DNA from 2 places in the Enterobacter sp. 3U4 genome. Region 2 is predicted to be linked to the other one. Evidence: predicted binding sites of a transcription regulator. Region 2 holds the regulator's gene; the other holds the start of a gene.

Region 1 (10,377 bases), 1.5 Mb from region 2:
ATTGGGGGTGAAGGTGGTCAGGCTGGCGTTCGCCGCCACCACCGAACGGAAGTCGTCAACGTTGGAGAGTTCGTCCAGCGTCATCAGCTGAATGCCGATATTGCCGAGCGTGGAAGCCTCTACAGGGCCCGCCACCACGGTGATGCCGCAGGCATCCGCGCAAAGCTGGTTCAGCAGCTGGTTCTGGCAGCCGCCGCCCACGATGTGCAGCTGGCTGAACGGCTTACCGCGCAGATCGGCCAGCTCGCTGAGGATGTCGGCATACAGCAGGGCGAGGCTGTCAAAAATGCAGCGCGCTAGCTCTGCCGGGCTGGACGGCACCGGCTGCCCGGCGGCGAAACAGGCGGCCTGGATTTCGGCGCTCATGTGCGCCGGGTTGATAAAGCGGTTATCGTTCGGGTTGATCAGGAAGGTGCAGGCCTTCAGATTTTCGGTCTCTGCGATAAGCGCAGGCAGGTCGGTAACGTTTTGCTCTTTCAGCACGCGCTGAAGCAGCCACAGGCCCATGATATTTTTCAGCACGCGATAGCGCCCTTCCGCTCCACCTTCGTTAGTGATGTTCGCCGCCATCGCGGTATCGCTGGTGTACGGCGTTTTGCTCTCAAAGCCCATCAGCGACCAGGTGCCGGAAGAAAGGTACGCCGCGTCTTTGCTGGAAAGCGGCGAGGCAATGACCGCGCTGGCGGTATCGTGGCTGGCGACGGCAACGACGGGGATTTCATTCCCCTGCGGGCAAATCCACTGACCGATCACATTTCCGGGGTGCGTTGGCGTGCCGAACCAGGACGGCGATGCGCCCGTCCACGCCAGCAGGTTTTCGTCCCAGTTATCGGTGTTGATGTTCACCAGTTGGGTGGTGGTGGCGTTGGTGTATTCCCAGTTCATATTGCCGGTCAGGCGGTAGCTCAGGTAATCCGGGATCAGTAGCGCGTGGGCCACGTTCGCGACCAGCTCCGGCTGCTGCTCGACGAGAGCGCGCAGCTGGTACAGCGTGTTAAACGGCAGAAACTGAATGCCGCTGCGCCCGTAGATGTTGTCCTTGCCAAGCTGGGCGATGGCGTGCGCCATCAGGCCGTCGGTGCGGCTGTCGCGGTAGGAGACGGGCAGGCCGACGCGCTCGCCGTTACCGTCCAGCAGCACATAGTCCACGCCCCAGGTATCAATACCGATGCTGTCGATACGAATGCCGTCGTTGCAGACATTGTTCAGCCCGGTGCGGATCTCCGCCTCCAGGGCATCGATATCCCAGGTCTCAACACCGTCCTGCTTTTTCAGGCAGTTGGCGAAACGGTGCATTTCGCGAAGCGAAAGTGTGCGCTGGCTACAGTCCCAGGTGGCGAGCATTACGCGGCCGCTGGATGCGCCTAAATCGACAGCGACACAATGGCGAAAAGTCATGGTCGGATCCTTTCTTAATTCATTAGCGGTGAGTGTAAGAAAGGGAAGAAAAAGGCACCTTCTCGCCACTGACAGGCCAAATCCGGCGCTGGCAAGAAAGCAAAGATGAACGTGAGGGAGTTCACAGTTTCCAGTAATAGCGGGGTTTTCAGGCAGTGTGACGCTTACCGCATTTCCCGATCTTTCCGCCGGTTTCTTGAAAAACGGACAGCTTTTGCGAGGTTTGCTGCCGAAAATTTAAGGTGAGGGCGCAAGGCCTTAATTACTATTTTGAGAAAATTTCTCATTGGTGGGGGCCGTTATGACCGTACTACACAGCGTGGATTTTTTCCCTGCGGGAGGGTCGCCCGTCGCGATTGAGCCGCGGCTCCCTCAGGCCGCGTTCCCGGAGCATCATCATGATTTTCATGAGATTGTGATTGTTGAGCACGGGACCGGCATTCACGTGTTTAACGGCCAGCCGTACACCATCAGCGGCGGCACCGTGTGCTTCGTGCGGGACCACGACAGGCACCTGTATGAACATACCGACAACCTGTGCCTGACCAACGTGCTCTATCGTTCCCCGGACGCGTTCCAGTTTCTCTCCGGGCTGAATCAGCTGCTGCCGCAGGAGCAGGACGGACACTATCCGTCGCACTGGCGGGTGAACCAGTCCACCTTACAGCAGGTGCGACAGCTGGTGAGCCAGATGGAGCAGAGCGAGGACGGGCAGGAGACGCACGTCATTGCCACGCGCGAGCTGCTGTTCATGCAGCTGCTGGTGCTGCTGCGCCGCAGTAGTCTGGTGGAGGGGCTGGAAAACAACGAGGCCCGGCTGAACCATCTGATGGCCTGGCTGGAAGACCATTTCGCCGAAGATGTCTGCTGGGAAACGCTGGCGGATGATTTTTCGCTGTCGCTGCGCACTCTGCATCGCCAGCTGAAGCAGCACACCGGGCTGACGCCCCAGCGCTACCTTAACCGCCTGCGGTTAATCAAAGCGCGTCATCTTTTACGCCATACTGACGAAAGCGTCACGGATATCGCCTATCGCTGCGGTTTCGGCGACAGTAACCACTTTTCGACGCTTTTCCGTCGGGAGTTTAGCTGGTCGCCGCGCGATATTCGTCAGGGAAAAGACGCGTTGCTTCAGTAACGCGAGGGCAGTCACCGTTTTTATGCCGCAAAAAGGCTAATAGTGTCCGGTTATTCGCCGTAGAGGTTGTGGTGTGGCTGCTCAGTTAATTCTTCGCAAAGATGATTTTTTTGCCTCCGCCGGTCAGGCCGTTGCGGTGGCCGATCGCTACCCGCAAAACGTCTTTGCCGAGCACACCCACGAGTTTTGCGAGCTGGTGCTGGTGTGGCGCGGCAACGGTCTGCACGTCCTCAACGATCGCCCCTACCGCATCACGCGCGGCGATCTGTTCTACATCCGCGCGGAAGATAAACACTCCTACGCCTCGGTTAACGACCTGGTGCTGCAGAACGTCATCTACTGCCCGGACAGGCTCAGGCTTAACGTCGACTGGGTGGCCAACATTCCCGGTTTTCTTGATGCCCGAGGAGAACCGCACTGGCGCTTAAGCAGCGGCGGCATGACCCAGGTTCGGCAGGTTATCTCTCAGCTGGAGCAGGAGAGCCAGAAGAGCGATCCCGTCGCTAACCAGATGGCAGAGCTGCTTTTTGCCCAGTTGGTGATGACGCTGAAGCGCCATCGTTACGCCACCGATAACCCCTCCGCCACGACGCAGGAAGCGCTGCTGGATAAGCTCATCACTACGCTTGCGGGCAGCCTGAACAGAAGCTTCGTGCTGGAGAAATTTTGCGAGCAGGAGCAGTGCAGCGAACGCGCGCTGCGCCAGCAGTTCCGCACCCAGACGGGGATGACGGTAAACCACTACCTGCGCCAGCTGCGCATCTGCCACGCCCAGTATCTGCTGCAGCATACGGAGCTGATGGTGAGTGAAGTGGCGATGCGCTGCGGCTTTGAGGACAGTAACTACTTTTCGGTGGTGTTTAACCGCGAGGTGGGGATGACGCCGGTTCAGTGGCGTCATCGTAGTCGAAAGGCGGCCTAGTCAGTTCGCCATACCGAGGCCAACAATGTTGGCCGCGATAATAATCACCACGCAGCCCAGGCTCAGGACGCCGACTGGACGACGCCCGGCGTTGTTCCACTCCTTCAGCACCAGCCCTACCAGCCCGCCGCACAGCACGTAGAAGCTCATGTGCAGCATCCAGCTCATGTAGTCGTACTGCGCCGGAATACTGGCGTGGCCCCAGGCGTAAAAGAAGAACTGCAGATACCACATCAGGCCGCCGAGGGCAGAGAGCAGCACGTTAGTAATGATGAGCTGTTTTGCCAGCGAGAAGTCGGCTTTTACCGACAGATTCTTCACTTTTGCCAGACGAATGAAGCAGAAGCCAAGGTTAACCAGCGCGCCGCCGCCCATGATCACAACGTAACTTGGCAGGGCAACGTACAGCGGGTCAACGCCCAGCGCGGCAGCGGCTTCGTGCATCGGTTTGGCGGCGTTCATGGCGAACGACATGCCCGCCGAGAAGATGCCGCACATCACCGCCAGCATCAGGCCTTTTTTCAGGTTGAAGTCTTCGGCCCGAATGCCCATCTTGCGCTCTTTCAGCTGGCCTGCGCGGGTGACGATACCCACGCCGATCACCGCGACCAGCACGCCCAGCAGCGTCATTCGCCCGCCCTGCGAGTTAATCAGCACGTCGAAGTTGCCGTTGAGGATAGGCGTCATCAGGGTGCCGACGATAAGCGTAATGCCAATCGCGATGCCGATACCCATCGACATGCCGAGATAGCGCATGGTGAGGCCGTAGTTGATGTTGCCGATGCCCCACATCGCGCCGAACAAGAAGACCGGCAGCAGGGTAGAGGCGCTGAAGGAGGAGAAATAGCCCCAGAAATCCGGGAGCAGCATGGCGCTAATGGTCCACGGCAAAATCAGCCAGGAGACCGTACCGCCAACGGACCACATGGTTTCCCATGACCAACCTTTAACCTTTTTGAACGGGGCATAGAAACAGGCTGCACTGGCCGCGCCTATCAAATGCCAGAAAATACCCATCGTAATCGCATGATTCATTTTTACATCCTCATCGTTTTTATAGTCGGTGGCTTCCCGCCGACTTGATGAGTGTAAAAATTAGGCGGTTTCGGAACCTTCAGAAGGTTGCCGCACTTTTGTTCTGGATGGCAATCAGCACGTTAACCGCGTGAGCAGACTCACAATTCCGCTATTAATCGAAAAATGAATAACCTTATAAAAACTACGGCATTGATAATCATTTTCAATATCATTTAATTAACTATAATGAACCAACTGCTTACGCGGCATTAACAGCTGTGCCGCCCGACAATAATGGAGAGGATTATGAGTTATACACTGCCATCCCTGCCGTATGCCTACGACGCACTGGAACCGCATTTCGACAAGCAGACGATGGAAATCCATCACACTAAACACCACCAGACCTATGTGAACAATGCGAACGCCGCGCTGGAAAGCCTGCCTGAGTTCGCTAACCTCTCTGCTGAAGAGCTGATCACCAAGCTGGACCAGCTGCCAGCGGACAAGAAAACCGTTCTGCGTAACAACGCTGGCGGCCACGCTAACCACAGCCTGTTCTGGAAAGGCCTGAAGACCGGTACCACCCTGCAGGGCGACCTGAAAGCGGCTATCGAGCGCGACTTCGGTTCTGTTGACAACTTCAAAGCGGAATTCGAAAAAGCCGCTGCAACCCGCTTCGGCTCCGGCTGGGCGTGGCTGGTTCTGAAAGGCGACAAGCTGGCGGTAGTGTCTACTGCTAACCAGGACTCCCCGCTGATGGGTGAAGCGATCTCTGGCGCATCCGGCTTCCCAATCCTGGGTCTGGACGTGTGGGAACACGCTTACTACCTGAAGTTCCAGAACCGTCGCCCGGACTACATCAAAGCCTTCTGGGACGTGGTGAACTGGGACGAAGCAGCAGCGCGTTTCGCCGCTAAAAAATAAGGTTGCATTGACGCCTGTGAGAAGCGAGTCTTATGACTCGCTTTTTTTGTATCTGCAGAAAGGAGCAGCGATGCACTATCCGGTGAATGTATTTACAGGCAAGGTAAGGGAGTACGACGGCAGCCGCCCGAGTGCCATCGCCAAAATTCAGGTCGACGGTGAGCTGACGTTAACCGACCTCGGGCTTGCGGGCGACGAGCAAGCCGAAAAGAAAATCCACGGCGGGCCCGAGCGCGCGCTGTGCCACTATCCGCGCGAACACTATCAGCACTGGAAAACCGAGTTCCCCGAGCAGGCGGATCTTTTCGTCGCCCCCGCGTTTGGCGAGAATCTCTCCACCGAAGGGCTCACCGAAAAGAACGTTTTTATCGGTGATATCTACCGCTGGGGCGATGCCCTGATTCAGGTGACGCAGCCACGCTCGCCGTGCTTTAAGCTCAACTTCCATTTCGGTATTCAGGATATGTCTGCCCAGCTGCAAACAGCAGGCAAAACCGGTTGGCTGTACCGCGTGGTGCTGGCTGGGCAGGTTTCTGCGGACGCGCCGCTTGAGCTGGCGTCGCGCCTGAGCGATGTGTCTGTTTATGACGCCTGCGCCATTGCCTGGCATATGCCGTTTGACGACGAGCAGTATCACCGCCTGCTGTCGGCGGCGGGGCTATCGACCAGCTGGACAAGAACGATGCAGAAGCGGCGTTTAAGCAACAAGATCGAGGACAATTCGCGGAGATTGTGGGGGAAGTAGGCCGGGTAAGGCGAAGCCGCCACCCGGCACTAACAGCTATGAACGCTTATACAACGGTAGCCACAGCGTTAACCGTAGCCCACCCAGCGGGCTGTCGTCGGCTTTCACCCAGCCGCGGTGCTGCTGCATGGCGGTTTCAACAATCGCCAGACCCAGTCCCGTACCGCCCGATTCCCGGTCGCGCGCTTCGTCGGTACGATAGAACGGACGGAAAATCTGCTCGCGGTCTTCCGGGCTGACGCCAGGACCATCGTCGTCGACAATGACGGTGATCCCGTCTTTATCCACCGAGAACGCCACTTCAATCTTCGTATGCGAGTAGCGCAGGGCGTTACGCACGATGTTCTCCAGCGCGCTTTCCAGCGTGTTGGGGTTACCGTACAGCGGCCACGGGCCCGGCGGGAAGTTGACGGTGAAGGATTTACCCATCTGTTCAGCTTCGAACGCCGCGTTGTCCAGCACCTCGTGCCACAGGTGATTGGCTTTCACCGTTTCGCTGACCAGGGCGTTTTTCTGCTGATTGCGCGACATCACCAGCAGGTCGTTGATCATGCTGTCCAGGCGGTGAGCTTCCGTCTCAATACGCTCCAGCTCTTTGCTCTCACCGCTGCGGCGGCGCAGCAGCGCGGTGCCAAGCTGCAAGCGCGTAAGCGGTGTTCGCAGCTCGTGCGAGATATCCGACAGTAGACGTTGCTGTGCGGTCATCATGCGATCGAGAGCGCTCACCATCTGGTTAAAACTGGTCCCTGCGGCAAGGAACTCCTGCGGTCCAGCTTCCAGTTCAGGGTGTTGTCGCAGGTTACCCTGCGCCACCTCATCGGCGGCATTCTTAAGCTTACGCGCCGGTTTTGCCAGGCTCCACGCCAGCCATAACAGCAGCGGCGAGCTGACCAGCATGGTGACAATCAGCAGCAGGAGAGGGCGGTCAAACAGCAGGTTGATAAAATCAGACTGGGAGTTACTCGCCGGACGGATCAGGTAGAGCTGATAATTATCCTCTCCATCTCTGACGGAGAAAGGCCCCACCATCTCTACGCGGCCATATTTCTTCTTCTGGGGATGATCGGCGTTATCCGCCTGGCCAATGAAGTTGCGGATAATCTGCATTTCATTGCGATCGGCGCCAATGACGCGGCCTTCGCTGGTCACCAGCAGCAGGCGTTGTCCGGGCGGCGCCCACTTGTCGATAGCGCGAAACAGCCTGCGCCACCACATTAAGTCGTTTGGCGGATCGTTTGCCAGCTCGGCTTCCACGTGCTGCTCGATCATCACGCCCTGACGTTGCTCGCTGTCGAGAAGCTCCGTCATCTGGCGTGAGTCGAGTTTTGGCAACATCAGTACGAGCATTAAAACCAGTGCCAGCGTCAGCCAGAAGATGGCGAAGATGCGGGCGGTTAAGCTTCCTATCATGAAGCGGAAACCATCAGATAACCGCGACCACGCAGGGTTTTAAACCATGGATGACCGTCTTTACGCTCCGGCAGCTTACGGCGCAGGTTAGAAATGTGCATGTCGATGGCGCGGTCAAACGGGGTCAGACGTTTGCCCAGCACTTCCTGACTTAAATGTTCACGCGATACCACCTGGCCGAGGTGCTGCGCCAGCAGATACAGCAGGGTGAACTCCGTGCCGGTGAGTTCCAGCGTCTGGCCATCAAAGCTTGCTTCCTGACGGCCCGGGTTCAGGCTCAGGGAGTCGACTTCAAGGGTAGGTGAGCTGTTGTCGGTATTTTGCTGCTGCTCGCTCCAGTGGGAACGACGCAGGATAGCGCGAATACGGGCAACCAGTTCACGGTCGTTAAACGGCTTCGGTAAATAGTCATCCGCGCCCAGCTCAAGGCCGAGTACGCGATCGAGTTCGCTGCCGCGCGCGGTCAGCATGATAACGGGTGTCTGGTGTGTCTGGCGAAGTTCTTTCAACGTATCAATACCGTTTTTCTTCGGCATCATCACGTCGAGCAAAAGTAAATCGATGCTGTCGTCAAGGAGACTCAGCGCCTGCTCGCCATCATGGGCAACCAGGACGTTGAAACCTTCCATGTCGAGCAACTCCTTTAAAAGGGATGTGAGCTCTCGGTCATCATCAACTAACAGGATTTTATTCATTGTTTAAATACCTCCGAGGCAGAAATTACGACATCAAGGCTGTCTAATCCATGACTTTACGTTGTTTTACACCCCCTGACGCATGTTTGCAGCCTGAATCGTAGACTGTCTCTCGTTGAATCGCGACACGAAAGATTTTGGGAGCAAGTGATGCGCAAAGTTACCGCTGCCGTCATGGCCTCAACGCTGGCGTTCAGTGCGTTTAGCCAGGCTGCTGAAGCTATCATCAGCGATAACAGTCCCTTACAAGAGGGCGCAACGCAGAACAGCAGCCAAAGCCATATGTTTGACGGCATAAGTTTAACCGAACATCAGCGTCAACAGATGCGAGATCTGATGCAGAGGGCACGACACGACCAGCCCCCTGTTAATGTTAGCGAAATGGAGACAATGCATCGCCTTGTCACCGCAGAAAATTTTGACGAAAGCGCTGTACGCGCTCAGGCCGAAAAAATGGCACAGGCACAGGTTGCCCGCCAGGTAGAGATGGCGAAGGTCCGCAACCAGATGTTCCATCTGCTAACGCCCGAGCAGCAAGCGGTTTTGAATGCCAGACATCAGCAGCGAATGGACCAGCTGCGTGAGGTTGCACGGATGCAGCGAAGCTCAGAAACGACGTTTTTCAGTAGCAATAGCAGTACCCGTAGTAACCAGTAAACCCTGTTTTCCTTGCCATAGACACCATCCCTGTCTTCCCCCACATGATGTGGGGGTTTTTTTTGCCTGTCATTCTCTTTTGTTAACCGTTTATTCATCCTTCGACTCCGCATGCTTCCGTTATAATAGCGGCATGACATGACAGGAGCGTTTATGAATCAATCCTATGGAAGACTGGTAAGCCGGGCCGCAATGGCCGCGACGGTAATGGCGTCGTGCTTGCTGGTCATCAAGGTTTTCGCGTGGTGGTATACCGGTTCGGTCAGTATTCTGGCGGCGCTGGTGGACTCGCTGGTGGATATTGCCGCCTCGCTGACCAACCTGCTGGTGGTGCGTTACTCGCTGCAGCCAGCGGATGAAGAGCACACGTTTGGGCATGGCAAAGCGGAGTCGCTGGCCGCGCTGGCGCAAAGTATGTTCATTTCCGGCTCTGCGCTGTTCCTGTTTTTAACCGGCATTCAGCATCTCGTTTCGCCGACACCGATGAACGATCCCGGCGTGGGCGTGATTGTGACGGTCGTTGCGCTTATATGCACACTTGTTCTGGTAACGTTCCAGCGCTGGGTTGTTCGCAAAACGCAAAGCCAGGCTGTACGGGCGGATATGCTTCATTATCAATCTGATGTTATGATGAATGGGGCTATTCTTATTGCGCTCGGTCTGGCCTGGTATGGCTGGCATCGCGCCGATGCGTTGTTTGCGTTAGGGATTGGTATCTATATTTTATATAGCGCCCTGCGGATGGGGTATGAAGCGGTGCAATCACTGCTTGACCGCGCCCTCCCGGACTCAGAACGTAATGAAATTTTTTCTATCGTGACCTCCTGGCCCGGCGTCAGCGGTGCACACGATCTTCGAACGCGGCAGTCAGGGCCGACCCGCTTTATTCAGATTCACATTGAAATGGAAGACAACCTGCCACTGGTTCAGGCTCACGTGATAGCTGAGCAGGTCGAGCAGGCGATTTTGCAGCGTTTTCCTGGTTCAGACGTCATCATTCACCAGGATCCCTGCTCGGTTGTACCCGGTCATGTTGGGCTTTCGTAATTCGTTGTAAAAAAGTGAGCCAGGCCAGCATTTTGTGTATAAATTACCGCCATTTGGTCTGACCTGAATCAATTCAGCTGGAAGGGATTGATATACTATTTGCAGTATTCGTTGGTCGATAAGTTTCTTCCGGCAACAGATTTCAATTTTGCATTCCTAAGTTCAGAGGTAGTCATGATTAAGAAAATCGGTGTGTTGACAAGCGGCGGTGATGCGCCGGGCATGAACGCGGCAATTCGTGGTGTTGTCCGTGCAGCGCTGACGGAAGGCCTGGAAGTTTTTGGCGTTTATGACGGTTATCTGGGCCTGTATGAAGATCGTATGGTTCAGCTCGACCGTTACAGCGTGTCTGACATGATCAACCGTGGCGGTACTTTCCTCGGTTCTGCGCGCTTCCCGGAATTCCGCGATGAACACGTTC
Region 2 (10,377 bases):
CATGGGTATCGATACCGTTGCGCTGAACGGCCAGGGCTTTACTCGTCTGGTGGAAGAGGGCGCTGAAGTGGTGGCTGGGCAGCCGATTCTGGAAATGGATCTGGACTTCCTGAACGCCAACGCGCGCTCCATGATTAGTCCGGTCGTTTGCAGCAACATCGACGACTTTAGCGGCCTGGTCATTCAGGCCAAAGGTCAGGTTGTTGCGGGTCAAACGCCGCTGTATGAGATTAAAGGCAAGTAATCGCTCCTGAGTAGAGTCATGCCTTAAGCGGCGGGGGATATCCTCCGCCGCTTTTTTTTGCAGCAAAAGCCCCCATTATTTTCTTCAGAGACGTTTTAAGGGTTGTCACTACGTCCGGCTTATAAGATCATATGCCGCTATACGTTGTTTACGCTTTGAGGAATCCACGATGAGTGAGGCAGAAGCCCGCCCGAGTAACTTTATTCGTCAGATCATCGATGAAGATCTGGCCAGTGGTAAGCACACCACAATTCATACCCGTTTCCCGCCGGAGCCGAACGGCTACCTGCATATCGGGCATGCGAAGTCCATCTGCCTGAACTTTGGCATTGCACAAGACTACCAGGGACAGTGCAACCTGCGTTTCGATGACACCAACCCAGTAAAAGAAGACATCGAATACGTTGAGTCCATCAAGAATGACGTGCAATGGCTGGGCTTCAACTGGTCTGGCGATATCTGCTACTCCTCTGACTATTTCGATCAGCTGTACGCCTACGCGGTTGAACTGATCAACAAGGGGCTGGCGTATGTTGATGAACTGTCTGCTGACGAAATCCGTGAATATCGCGGTACGCTGACCGCGCCGGGCAAAAACAGCCCGTTCCGCGATCGCAGCGTGGAAGAGAACCTGGCGCTGTTTGAAAAAATGCGTGCCGGTGGTTTCGAAGAAGGCAAAGCGTGCCTGCGTGCCAAAATTGACATGGCGTCTCCGTTCATCGTGATGCGCGATCCGGTGCTGTACCGCATCAAATTCGCAGAACACCACCAGACCGGTAACAAGTGGTGCATCTACCCGATGTACGATTTCACCCACTGCATCAGCGATGCGCTGGAAGGCATTACGCACTCCCTGTGTACGCTGGAGTTCCAGGACAACCGTCGTCTGTACGACTGGGTGCTGGATAACATCACCATTCCGGTACATCCGCGCCAGTACGAGTTCTCTCGTCTGAATCTGGAATACACCGTGATGTCCAAGCGTAAGCTGAACCTGCTGGTGACCGACAAGCACGTTGAGGGCTGGGATGACCCGCGTATGCCGACCATTTCTGGCCTGCGTCGTCGTGGCTACACCGCCGCCTCTATTCGTGAGTTCTGCAAACGTATCGGCGTGACCAAGCAGGACAACACCATCGAGATGGCCTCTCTGGAATCCTGCATTCGCGAAGATCTCAACGAAAACGCCCCGCGCGCGATGGCCGTTATCGATCCGGTGAAGCTGGTGATCGAAAACTATCCGCAGGGCGAGAGCGAGCTGGTCTCCATGCCTAACCATCCGAACAAACCGGAAATGGGAAGTCGTGACGTGCCGTTCAGCGGCGAGATTTGGATTGACCGCGCTGACTTCCGCGAAGAAGCCAACAAGCAGTACAAGCGTCTGGTGCTGGGCAAAGAAGTGCGTCTGCGTAATGCTTACGTCATCAAAGCCGAGCGCGTCGAAAAAGATGCGGAAGGGAATATCGCCACCATCTTCTGTTCTTACGATGCAGAGACCCTGAGCAAAGATCCTGCTGACGGCCGTAAAGTGAAGGGCGTTATTCACTGGGTGAGCGCTTCCCACGCGCTGCCGGTAGAAATTCGTCTGTACGATCGTCTGTTCAGCGTGCCTAACCCGGGTGCGGCGGAAGACTTCCTGGCAACCATCAACCCGGAATCGCTGGTGATTAAGCAGGGTTATGCGGAGCCTTCTCTGAAAGCCGCTGAAGCGGGCAAAGCGTTCCAGTTTGAACGTGAAGGTTACTTCTGCCTGGACAGCCGTTACAGCACCGCGGAAAAACCGGTATTTAACCGTACCGTGGGTCTGCGTGATACCTGGACAAAGATCGGCGAATAATTTTGCTGTTCTGGTCAATGAGAGACAAACGCCGCATTATGCGGCGTTTTTTTATTTAACGATCAGGATATTAAGCCCGGGCCTAAAGAGGCGTCATGAAAATAACAGGTCAATGAGGTGCTACTTATTTTTTAAAAAAAAGTTTGTGTGATAGCGAAAATCAAAAAGGTTACAAAAAAGGAAAGAAATACCGCGTCTACCCACTGAAATAACTGATAATTCCCCGTCATTCCTCGCCTTCCTGTAAATGTTACAAAGCACTACCAATTATGTGCACTTCGTCATAATCCTGACTTTTGCCCGCTGAAAAGCATTGATAATTCGCGTCGCGAAAAATAACCTAAAGACGGTAGTTAATTCGAGGGTATTTAAAACTACCCCTGACCATTTGGTCTTTTTTATTTACGCCGTTTCAGGCGTTTTAATTCGTCAAAGAGGAATAATCTATGCGTACGTTCAGTGGCAAACGTAGTGCGCTGGCGCTGGCTATTGCCGGTGTGACAGCAATGTCGGGACTTGTGATTGCGCCAGAGGCAAAAGCCGCGGGTTTCATCGAAGATTCTACCCTCACGGGCGGTATTTATTACTGGCAACGTGAGCGTGACCGTAAAGACGTCACTGAAGATAAATACAAAACCAACCTCTCGCACTCCACCTGGAACGCCAACCTGGACTTCCAGTCAGGCTACGCCGCGGATATGTTCGGTCTGGATATTGCTGCGTTCACCGCGATTGAAATGGCGGAAAACGGCGACAGCGGCCACCCGAACGAAATCGCCTTCTCCTCCAGTAACAAAGCATATAAAGAAGACTGGTCTGGCGATAAGAGCGGTATCAGCCTTTACAAAGCCGCAGCGAAATTTAAATACGGTCCGGTATGGGCGCGCGGCGGTTATATTCAGCCAACTGGCCAGACCCTGTTAGCACCGCACTGGAGCTTTATGCCGGGTACCTATCAGGGGGCGGAAGCGGGAGCTAACTTTGACTACGGCGATGCGGGTGCGCTGAGCTTCTCCTATATGTGGACCAACGAGTACAAAGCACCGTGGCACATTGAAATGGACAAGTTCTACCAGAACGATAAGAAAACCAAAGTCGATTACCTCCACTCTCTGGGTGCGAAATACGACTTCAAAAACGATCTGGTTCTCGAAGCGGCATTTGGCCAGGCGCAAGGTTATATCGATCAGTACTTTGCTAAGGCCAGCTATAAGTTTGATGTCGCGGGTAGCCCGCTGAGTACCAGCTACCAGTTCTACGGTACGCGCGATAAAGTCAGTAACGGTGGCGTTAACGACATCTACGACGGTACCGCCTGGCTGCAGGCGCTCACCTTTGGCTACAAGGTTGGTCAGGTTGATTTGCGTCTGGAAGGCACATGGGTGAAAGCAGAAGGGCAGCAGGGCTACTTCCTGCAGCGTATGACCCCGACCTACGCTTCCTCCAACGGTCGTCTTGATATCTGGTGGGATAACCGCTCAGACTTCAACGCAGACGGCGAGAAAGCGGTCTTCTTCGGCGCAATGTACGACCTGAAAAACTGGAACCTGCCTGGCTGGGCGGTGGGCGCTTCTTACGCTTACGCCTGGGATGCAAAACCTGCCGACATGGCAACACCGGATGCTTACTACGATCCAAACTATCGCCTGAAAGAGTCTTCCTACAGCCTGGATGCTATCTATACCCTGCAGGATGGCCGCGCGAAAGGCACGATGTTCAAACTGCATTTCACCCAGTACGACAACCACTCCGATATCCCGAGCTACGCGGGCGGTTACGGCAACATCTTCCAGGATGAACGTGACGTGAAATTCATGGTTATCGCCCCATTCACTATCTTCTGATGAACGCACCGGCGGGCTGAGTCCCGCCGGTATGGAGACTGTACATGATGAAAAAAATCGTAATCGTCGCGTTGCTGGCATCAGGGCTGGTGGCGTGCGCTCAGACACAGGCACCGAAAGAGGACACCCGTCTGAAGGAGGCGTATAGCGCCTGCATTAATACTGCGGAAGGATCGCCGGAGAAGATTGAAGCCTGTCAGAGCGTGCTGAACGTGTTGAAGAAAGAGAAAGCACACGAGCAGTTCGCGACGCAGGAGAACGTCCGCGTGATGGATTACCAGGCCTGCATTCAGGCACGTAAAACCGGTAACGATCAGGAAGTGGCGAAGCGTTGCGATAAGATCTGGAACGAGATACGCAATAACAATAAATAAGTGCTTTACGCCCGGTGGTGCTGCGCTTACCGGTCCTACAAAGGTGTCATAGCCCGTAGGCTCGGTAAGCGCAGCGCCACCGGACTTTTTACAGGCAAAAAAAAGCCAACCTTGCGGCTGGCTCAGAGTATGAATACTGATTATTTCGCGTCGTGCGCGTGGTCGTCTTCGCGGCAGTCGCCTTCAGCGCAGTGACCGTAAAGGTACAGGCTGTGGTTGGTCAGGCGGATGCCATGACGCGCGGCGATTTCACGCTGGCGTGACTCGATGGAATCATCGCTGAATTCAATGACCTTGCCGCAATCGAGGCAGATCAGGTGATCGTGGTGCTGCTGCTGAGTCAGTTCGAAAACAGATTTACCGCCTTCGAAATTATGACGGGTAACAATGCCCGCGTCATCAAACTGGTTCAGCACGCGATAGACGGTAGCCAGCCCAATCTCTTCACCCATGTCGATAAGACGTTTATAGAGGTCTTCCGCACTGACATGGTGATTGTCTGGACCCTGAAGCACTTCGAGGATTTTTAACCGAGGAAGCGTAACTTTCAGGCCAGCCTTCTTTAATGCGGTATTGTTGTCAGTCATGCGGAATCTGTCCTGTTGCTAAACGATTCACTTCTGTAGGAAGTGACAGAAAATGCACCTGGGATAATGCGTCTCATTATAGAACTGCCATGGCTAAATGAAAACTGCAAGTCTCAGGCAAAATATGCTTATAAAAATGGGGTATCACCAACAAACTTGCTCAATGAAAAACCACATTTTATCAGGGAGACATTGTACAGGTCTGGGCGAAAAAGTTAAAAGATTGTAGCAATTAATTTAATCGGTTTGACCTGGTGCACGGGCGCAACCGCCGTTGCGCCGCGATAAAAATCAGGCGTTAAGAATATCGTCCAGGTGCAGTTCTTCACGGATCTGCTTAACCCATTTCTCGACGCGCTCAGCGGTCAGTTCTGGCTGACGGTCTTCGTCGATGGCCAGACCCACGAAGTGATCGTCATCGGCCAGGCCTTTAGACGCTTCGAAGTGGTAACCGGCGGTCGGCCAGTGGCCTACGATAACCGCGCCATTCGGCTCAATGATGTCGCGGATGGTACCCAGCGCGTCACAGAAGTATTCGGCGTAGTCTTCCTGATCGCCGCAGCCAAACAGGGCAACCAGCTTACCGTTGAAGTCGACTTCTTCCAGCGTCGGGAAGAAATCATCCCAGTCGCACTGGGCTTCACCGTAGTACCAGGTTGGGATACCCAGCAGCAGAATGTCATAGCCTTCCAGATCTTCTTTGCTGCTCTTGGCGATGTCATGCACATCAGCAACGTCTTTACCGAGCTGTTTTTGAATGTTTTTTGCGATATTTTCGGTATTGCCGGTATCACTGCCAAAGAAAATGCCGATGATTGCCATGAGTAAAATAACCTCTTGAAACTTAATAGTATGGTGGCGCAATTCGGCCACGGATAAGGGCAATAATAGCAGAACTGGCAACCCTGCGGAAACTGCTATCGCGCAGGACTGCACTCTGTGCTACATGAAAAGGGTAATTAAGGGAATTTTCAGACTTATGCCTGGCCGCGCAACGTCTCAAGCTGGGCGATCAGCATCTCTTCAATGAGCTCGCTGCGGCTGATATTTCGCGCGTCAGCCAGCTCGTTCAGCGCATCGACGGCGTCGGCGTTAAGCTTCAGTTCGACACGCTTAAGCCCACGATTTTTATCGCGTTTAAGCTGATTGCGTTTATTGATACGCAGCTGTTCATCGCGCGAAAGCGGATTCGTCTTCGGTCGTCCCGGGCGACGCTCATTCGCGAACAGATCTAGTGTCGTACGGTCCGTTTGTTCTTTGGCCATGATTCTGAGACTTCGGGGGAAACACGCCGCCCTGCTAATGCCCGGGCGATAAGCGCGCCATCATACATCACCAATAACGGCGCGCCAACGACTGGAAGCCCGCAGCCTTCCAGTCGCTCTCTTTTTAATCAATTTGTAGTATCAGCAAGATAGCGGCGAATGGCGCGCAGTACGGCGTCAGGTTTTTCCGCATGCACCCAGTGCCCGGCACCGGCAATAACGTGGGCGCGAGCCTGCGGGAATTGGGCCAGCAGCGCGTCGCGGTACGCGTCGGTTACGTAAGGAGAGTTTCCGCCGCGAATAAAGAGAGTAGGGTGCGGCCAGGCGGGGACGGTTTTCCAGCCCACGATGTTGTTGTACTGGTCCCAGAGCACCGGCACGTTAAAACGCCACTGGCCGTCAACAAACGACTTCAGCAGGAACTGCACGACGCCCTCTTCATCAAGATGCTCACGCATGACGGCTGCAGCCTGCTGGCGGGTCGCGACACCCGCTTCGGTGACAGCATTGATGGCGGCAAAAATTTCGTCGTGACGGCGGACGTCATAATCCACGGGCGCAACATCAATCACCACCAGGCCGTTAATACGCTCCGGCGCAAGCGCCGTCAGGGCCATCACCGCTTTGCCACCCATTGAATGCCCGATGAGGGTTACCTTTTGCAGATCGTTGGCATCCAGCGTATCCAGCAGATCCTGCGCCATTGCCGCGTAGGTCATTTCGTCGGAACGGCCGGAAAGACCGTGATTTCGCATATCGACCTGTAAAATATCGTGGTCGGTAACCAGATCGCGCGCCAGCACGCCCAGGTTATCCAGGCTGCCAAAAAGCCCGTGAACCAGTACGATGGGAGAATTATTGTTCGGCGATTGTGCAGTTTGCGCTCGGGTATTCAATTTCATGGCAAAGTTCTTTTTTTACGTATGTCAGGTTAGGGTATCATGTTGACCATTCTGCCGCCCGGCTGCAAGGTTCCAGTTTAATCTGACTTTTGCCGCCAACCTGGTTTGACGCTATCCGCTGTTGGGATTTGACCTTATAATCCCAATGACTTGTATTCAGATAAGATATCGCACTGGATTAAGATGAAAACAATCGAAGTTGATGACGAACTCTATCAGTATATTGCCAGCCATACGCGGCATATCGGGGAGAGCGCGTCCGACATTTTACGGCGCATGCTTAAAATTTCCGCCGCTTCACAGCCTGCTACCCCAGTCACCAAAGATGTCGTGTCTCAGCCAAGCGTTGTTGCACAAGCAAAACCTGCCGTGACGCCGGCAAAAGATAAAGTGCGCGCGATGCGCGAGCTGCTGCTCTCCGATGAATACGCGGAGCAGAAAAAGGCGGTTAACCGCTTTATGCTGGTGCTGTCGACACTTTATTCACTGGATAACAAAGCGTTTGCTGAAGCGACCGAGTCGCTGCACGGTCGTACTCGCGTCTACTTCGCGGGCGACGAGCAGACGCTGCTGCAAAATGGCAATCAAACCAAACCCAAACATGTACCTGGCACCCCGTACTGGGTGATCACCAATACCAATACGGGCCGCAAATGCAGCATGATTGAACACATCATGCAGTCCATGCAGTTCCCGGCGGAATTGATTGAAAAGGTTTGCGGTACAATTTAACCCTTGCATCAGAAGGACCCGGTAATGGCAAATCACAGCCGTGCAGGCCAACCTGCACAACAAAGCGATTTGATTAACGTCGCTCAGCTGACCGCGCAGTATTATGTGCTGAAGCCGGTCGTGGGCAACGCAGAACACGCAGTGAAGTTTGGTACATCAGGTCACCGCGGCAGCGCGGCGCGCCACAGCTTTAACGAGCCGCACATTCTGGCCATTGCTCAGGCCATTGCGGAAGAGCGCGCTAAAAACGGCGTTACCGGTCCGTGCTACGTGGGGAAAGATACCCATGCCCTGTCTGAGCCGGCGTTCATCTCTGTTATGGAAGTGCTGGCGGCAAACGGCGTCGATGTCATTGTTCAGGAGAACAACGGCTTCACCCCAACGCCTGCGGTCTCTAACGCAATCCTGGTACACAATAAAAAAGGTGGCGCGCTGGCTGACGGTATCGTGATCACGCCATCCCACAACCCGCCGGAAGACGGGGGTATCAAATACAACCCGCCTAACGGTGGTCCGGCAGACACCAACGTCACTAAAGTGGTGGAAGATCGTGCGAACGCGCTGCTGGCTGATGACCTGAAAGGCGTGAAGCGTATCTCTCTGGATGCGGCCATGGCGTCCGGTCATGTGAAAGAGCTGGATCTGGTTCAGCCGTTCGTGGAAGGCCTGGCGGATATCGTCGATATGGCGGCCATTCAGAAAGCCGGCCTGAAGCTGGGTGTGGATCCGCTGGGCGGCTCCGGTATCGAATACTGGAAACGTATCGCTGAGCACTACAAGCTGGATCTGACCATCGTGAACGATCACGTCGATCAGACCTTCCGCTTTATGCACCTGGACAAAGACGGCGCGATCCGTATGGACTGCTCCTCCGAGTGCGCGATGGCGGGCCTGCTGGCGCTGCGTGATAAATTCGATCTGGCGTTTGCTAACGACCCGGATTACGACCGCCACGGTATCGTCACCCCTGCCGGGCTGATGAACCCGAACCACTATCTGGCTGTTGCAATTAACTATCTGTTCCAGCACCGCCCGCAGTGGGGCAAAGAGGTAGCCGTCGGTAAAACGCTGGTTTCCTCCGCGATGATCGACCGCGTGGTCGAGGCGCTTGGCCGCAAGCTGGTGGAAGTGCCGGTGGGCTTCAAATGGTTCGTTGACGGTCTGCACGACGGCAGCTTCGGCTTCGGTGGTGAAGAGAGCGCGGGCGCATCTTTCCTGCGCTTCGACGGCACGCCATGGTCAACCGACAAAGACGGCATCATCATGTGCCTGCTGGCAGCGGAAATCACCGCGGTCACCGGTAAGAACCCGCAGGAACATTATAACGAGCTGGCGGCACGCTTTGGTGCACCAAGCTATAACCGTATTCAGGCCAGCGCGACGTCAGCTCAGAAAGCGGCTCTGTCCAAACTCTCTCCTGAGATGGTCAGCGCAAGCACCCTGGCGGGCGATCCGATTACCGCGCGTCTGACGGCGGCACCGGGTAACGGCGCCTCCATTGGTGGTCTGAAAGTGATGACTGACAACGGCTGGTTCGCTGCGCGTCCATCCGGTACGGAAGATGCGTATAAAATCTATTGCGAAAGCTTCCTCGGCGCTGAGCACCGTCAGCAGATTGAGAAAGAAGCGGTAGAGATTGTCAGCGAAGTGCTGAAAAACGCGTAAGTGCGGTTTGGTGCGGGCTGGTGCCCTCACCCCGACCCTATCCCACAGGGAGAGGGAGAAAACATTAAAAACGGCAACCCTTGGGTTGCCGTTTTGCATTGACCTCGTAGGCCCGGTAAGCGCTAGCGCCACCGGGCTTTTTTTCAACTGTGCTTATTCTTCAGTTCAAACCGTGGTGACACCAGACCGTACAGCGTCCAGCCCATAAAGGTCACCATCGCCCCGTAGAGCATCGCTTCCTGGCCGGAAGAGTAGAGCGCATAGAAGCTGTATATTGCCCCAATCAGCGCCACGATATTCGCCGCGCGCGCCTTGCGTGGATCCACCTTCGCCACCTTCTGAATAATCACCAGCGCCGCCATCGACAGAATATACGGAATGATATTCGTCACGACCGCCAGGTTGACCAGCACGTTGAACTGGCTGTTCAGCGACGGGCTAATGGTCATCAGCGACAATCCGCTCTGGAAGATAACAATCGCCAGCATGCCCTGCACCGGCGCATCCGCTTTGGTCACGCGGGAGAAGATTTTTGGGAAGTAACCTTCATCAGCGGAGGATTTAAACACCTGCGCGATGGTGAACTGCCAGCCAAGGAGTGAACCGCAGCACGACATCACCATCAGACCCATGATCACTTTCCCGACTTCCGGAGTGAACATTTGCGCGAAGGCCAGCCCGAACGGCGCCGTGGAGTTAGCCAGATCCATATTCGGAACGATGCCCGCAATGACGTTCGTCGAGACGATATAGATCACCGCCGCGCCCAGCGTACCGCCGAGGACCGCAATCGGGACGTTCTTTTCCGGATTCTCAACCACTTCAGCGTTCGCGCAGGCGGATTCCAGACCCAGGAAAGCCCAGAGCGTCATGGCGATAGAAGAGCCGACCGCGGTAAAGAACGGCACATTGTGCGGGTTCCAGGAG

What was found. The regulator Fur, encoded in region 2, represses iron uptake genes when iron is present. The targets are predictions, from matches to a motif close to ATAATAATGAGAACNACTATCAA.
Region 1: sodA (superoxide dismutase [Mn]) is a predicted target of Fur. The motif match lies at 4,686-4,708, and genes of this name have one in related genera.

The regions. Positions count from the first base shown of each region.
Region 1 covers NZ_CP136665.1:4,121,953-4,132,329, forward strand. The annotation lists gene rhaB (rhamnulokinase) at 1-1,398, opposite strand, end outside; gene rhaS (HTH-type transcriptional activator RhaS) at 1,700-2,536, shown strand; gene rhaR (HTH-type transcriptional activator RhaR) at 2,610-3,458, shown strand; gene rhaT (L-rhamnose/proton symporter RhaT) at 3,459-4,493, opposite strand; gene sodA (superoxide dismutase [Mn]) at 4,782-5,402, shown strand; gene yiiM (6-hydroxyaminopurine reductase) at 5,473-6,147, shown strand; gene cpxA (envelope stress sensor histidine kinase CpxA) at 6,184-7,557, opposite strand; gene cpxR (envelope stress response regulator transcription factor CpxR) at 7,554-8,252, opposite strand; gene cpxP (cell-envelope stress modulator CpxP) at 8,403-8,909, shown strand; gene fieF (CDF family cation-efflux transporter FieF) at 9,063-9,956, shown strand; gene pfkA (6-phosphofructokinase) at 10,131-10,377, shown strand, end outside.
Region 2 covers NZ_CP136665.1:2,644,346-2,654,722, reverse strand. The annotation lists gene nagE (N-acetylglucosamine-specific PTS transporter subunit IIBC) at 1-244, shown strand, start outside; gene glnS (glutamine--tRNA ligase) at 414-2,081, shown strand; gene chiP (chitoporin ChiP) at 2,528-3,925, shown strand; gene chiQ (ChiQ/YbfN family lipoprotein) at 3,973-4,299, shown strand; gene fur (ferric iron uptake transcriptional regulator) at 4,440-4,886, opposite strand; gene fldA (flavodoxin FldA) at 5,178-5,708, opposite strand; gene ybfE (LexA regulated protein) at 5,864-6,151, opposite strand; gene ybfF (esterase) at 6,280-7,053, opposite strand; gene seqA (replication initiation negative regulator SeqA) at 7,237-7,785, shown strand; gene pgm (phosphoglucomutase (alpha-D-glucose-1,6-bisphosphate-dependent)) at 7,810-9,450, shown strand; gene potE (putrescine-ornithine antiporter) at 9,594-10,377, opposite strand, start outside.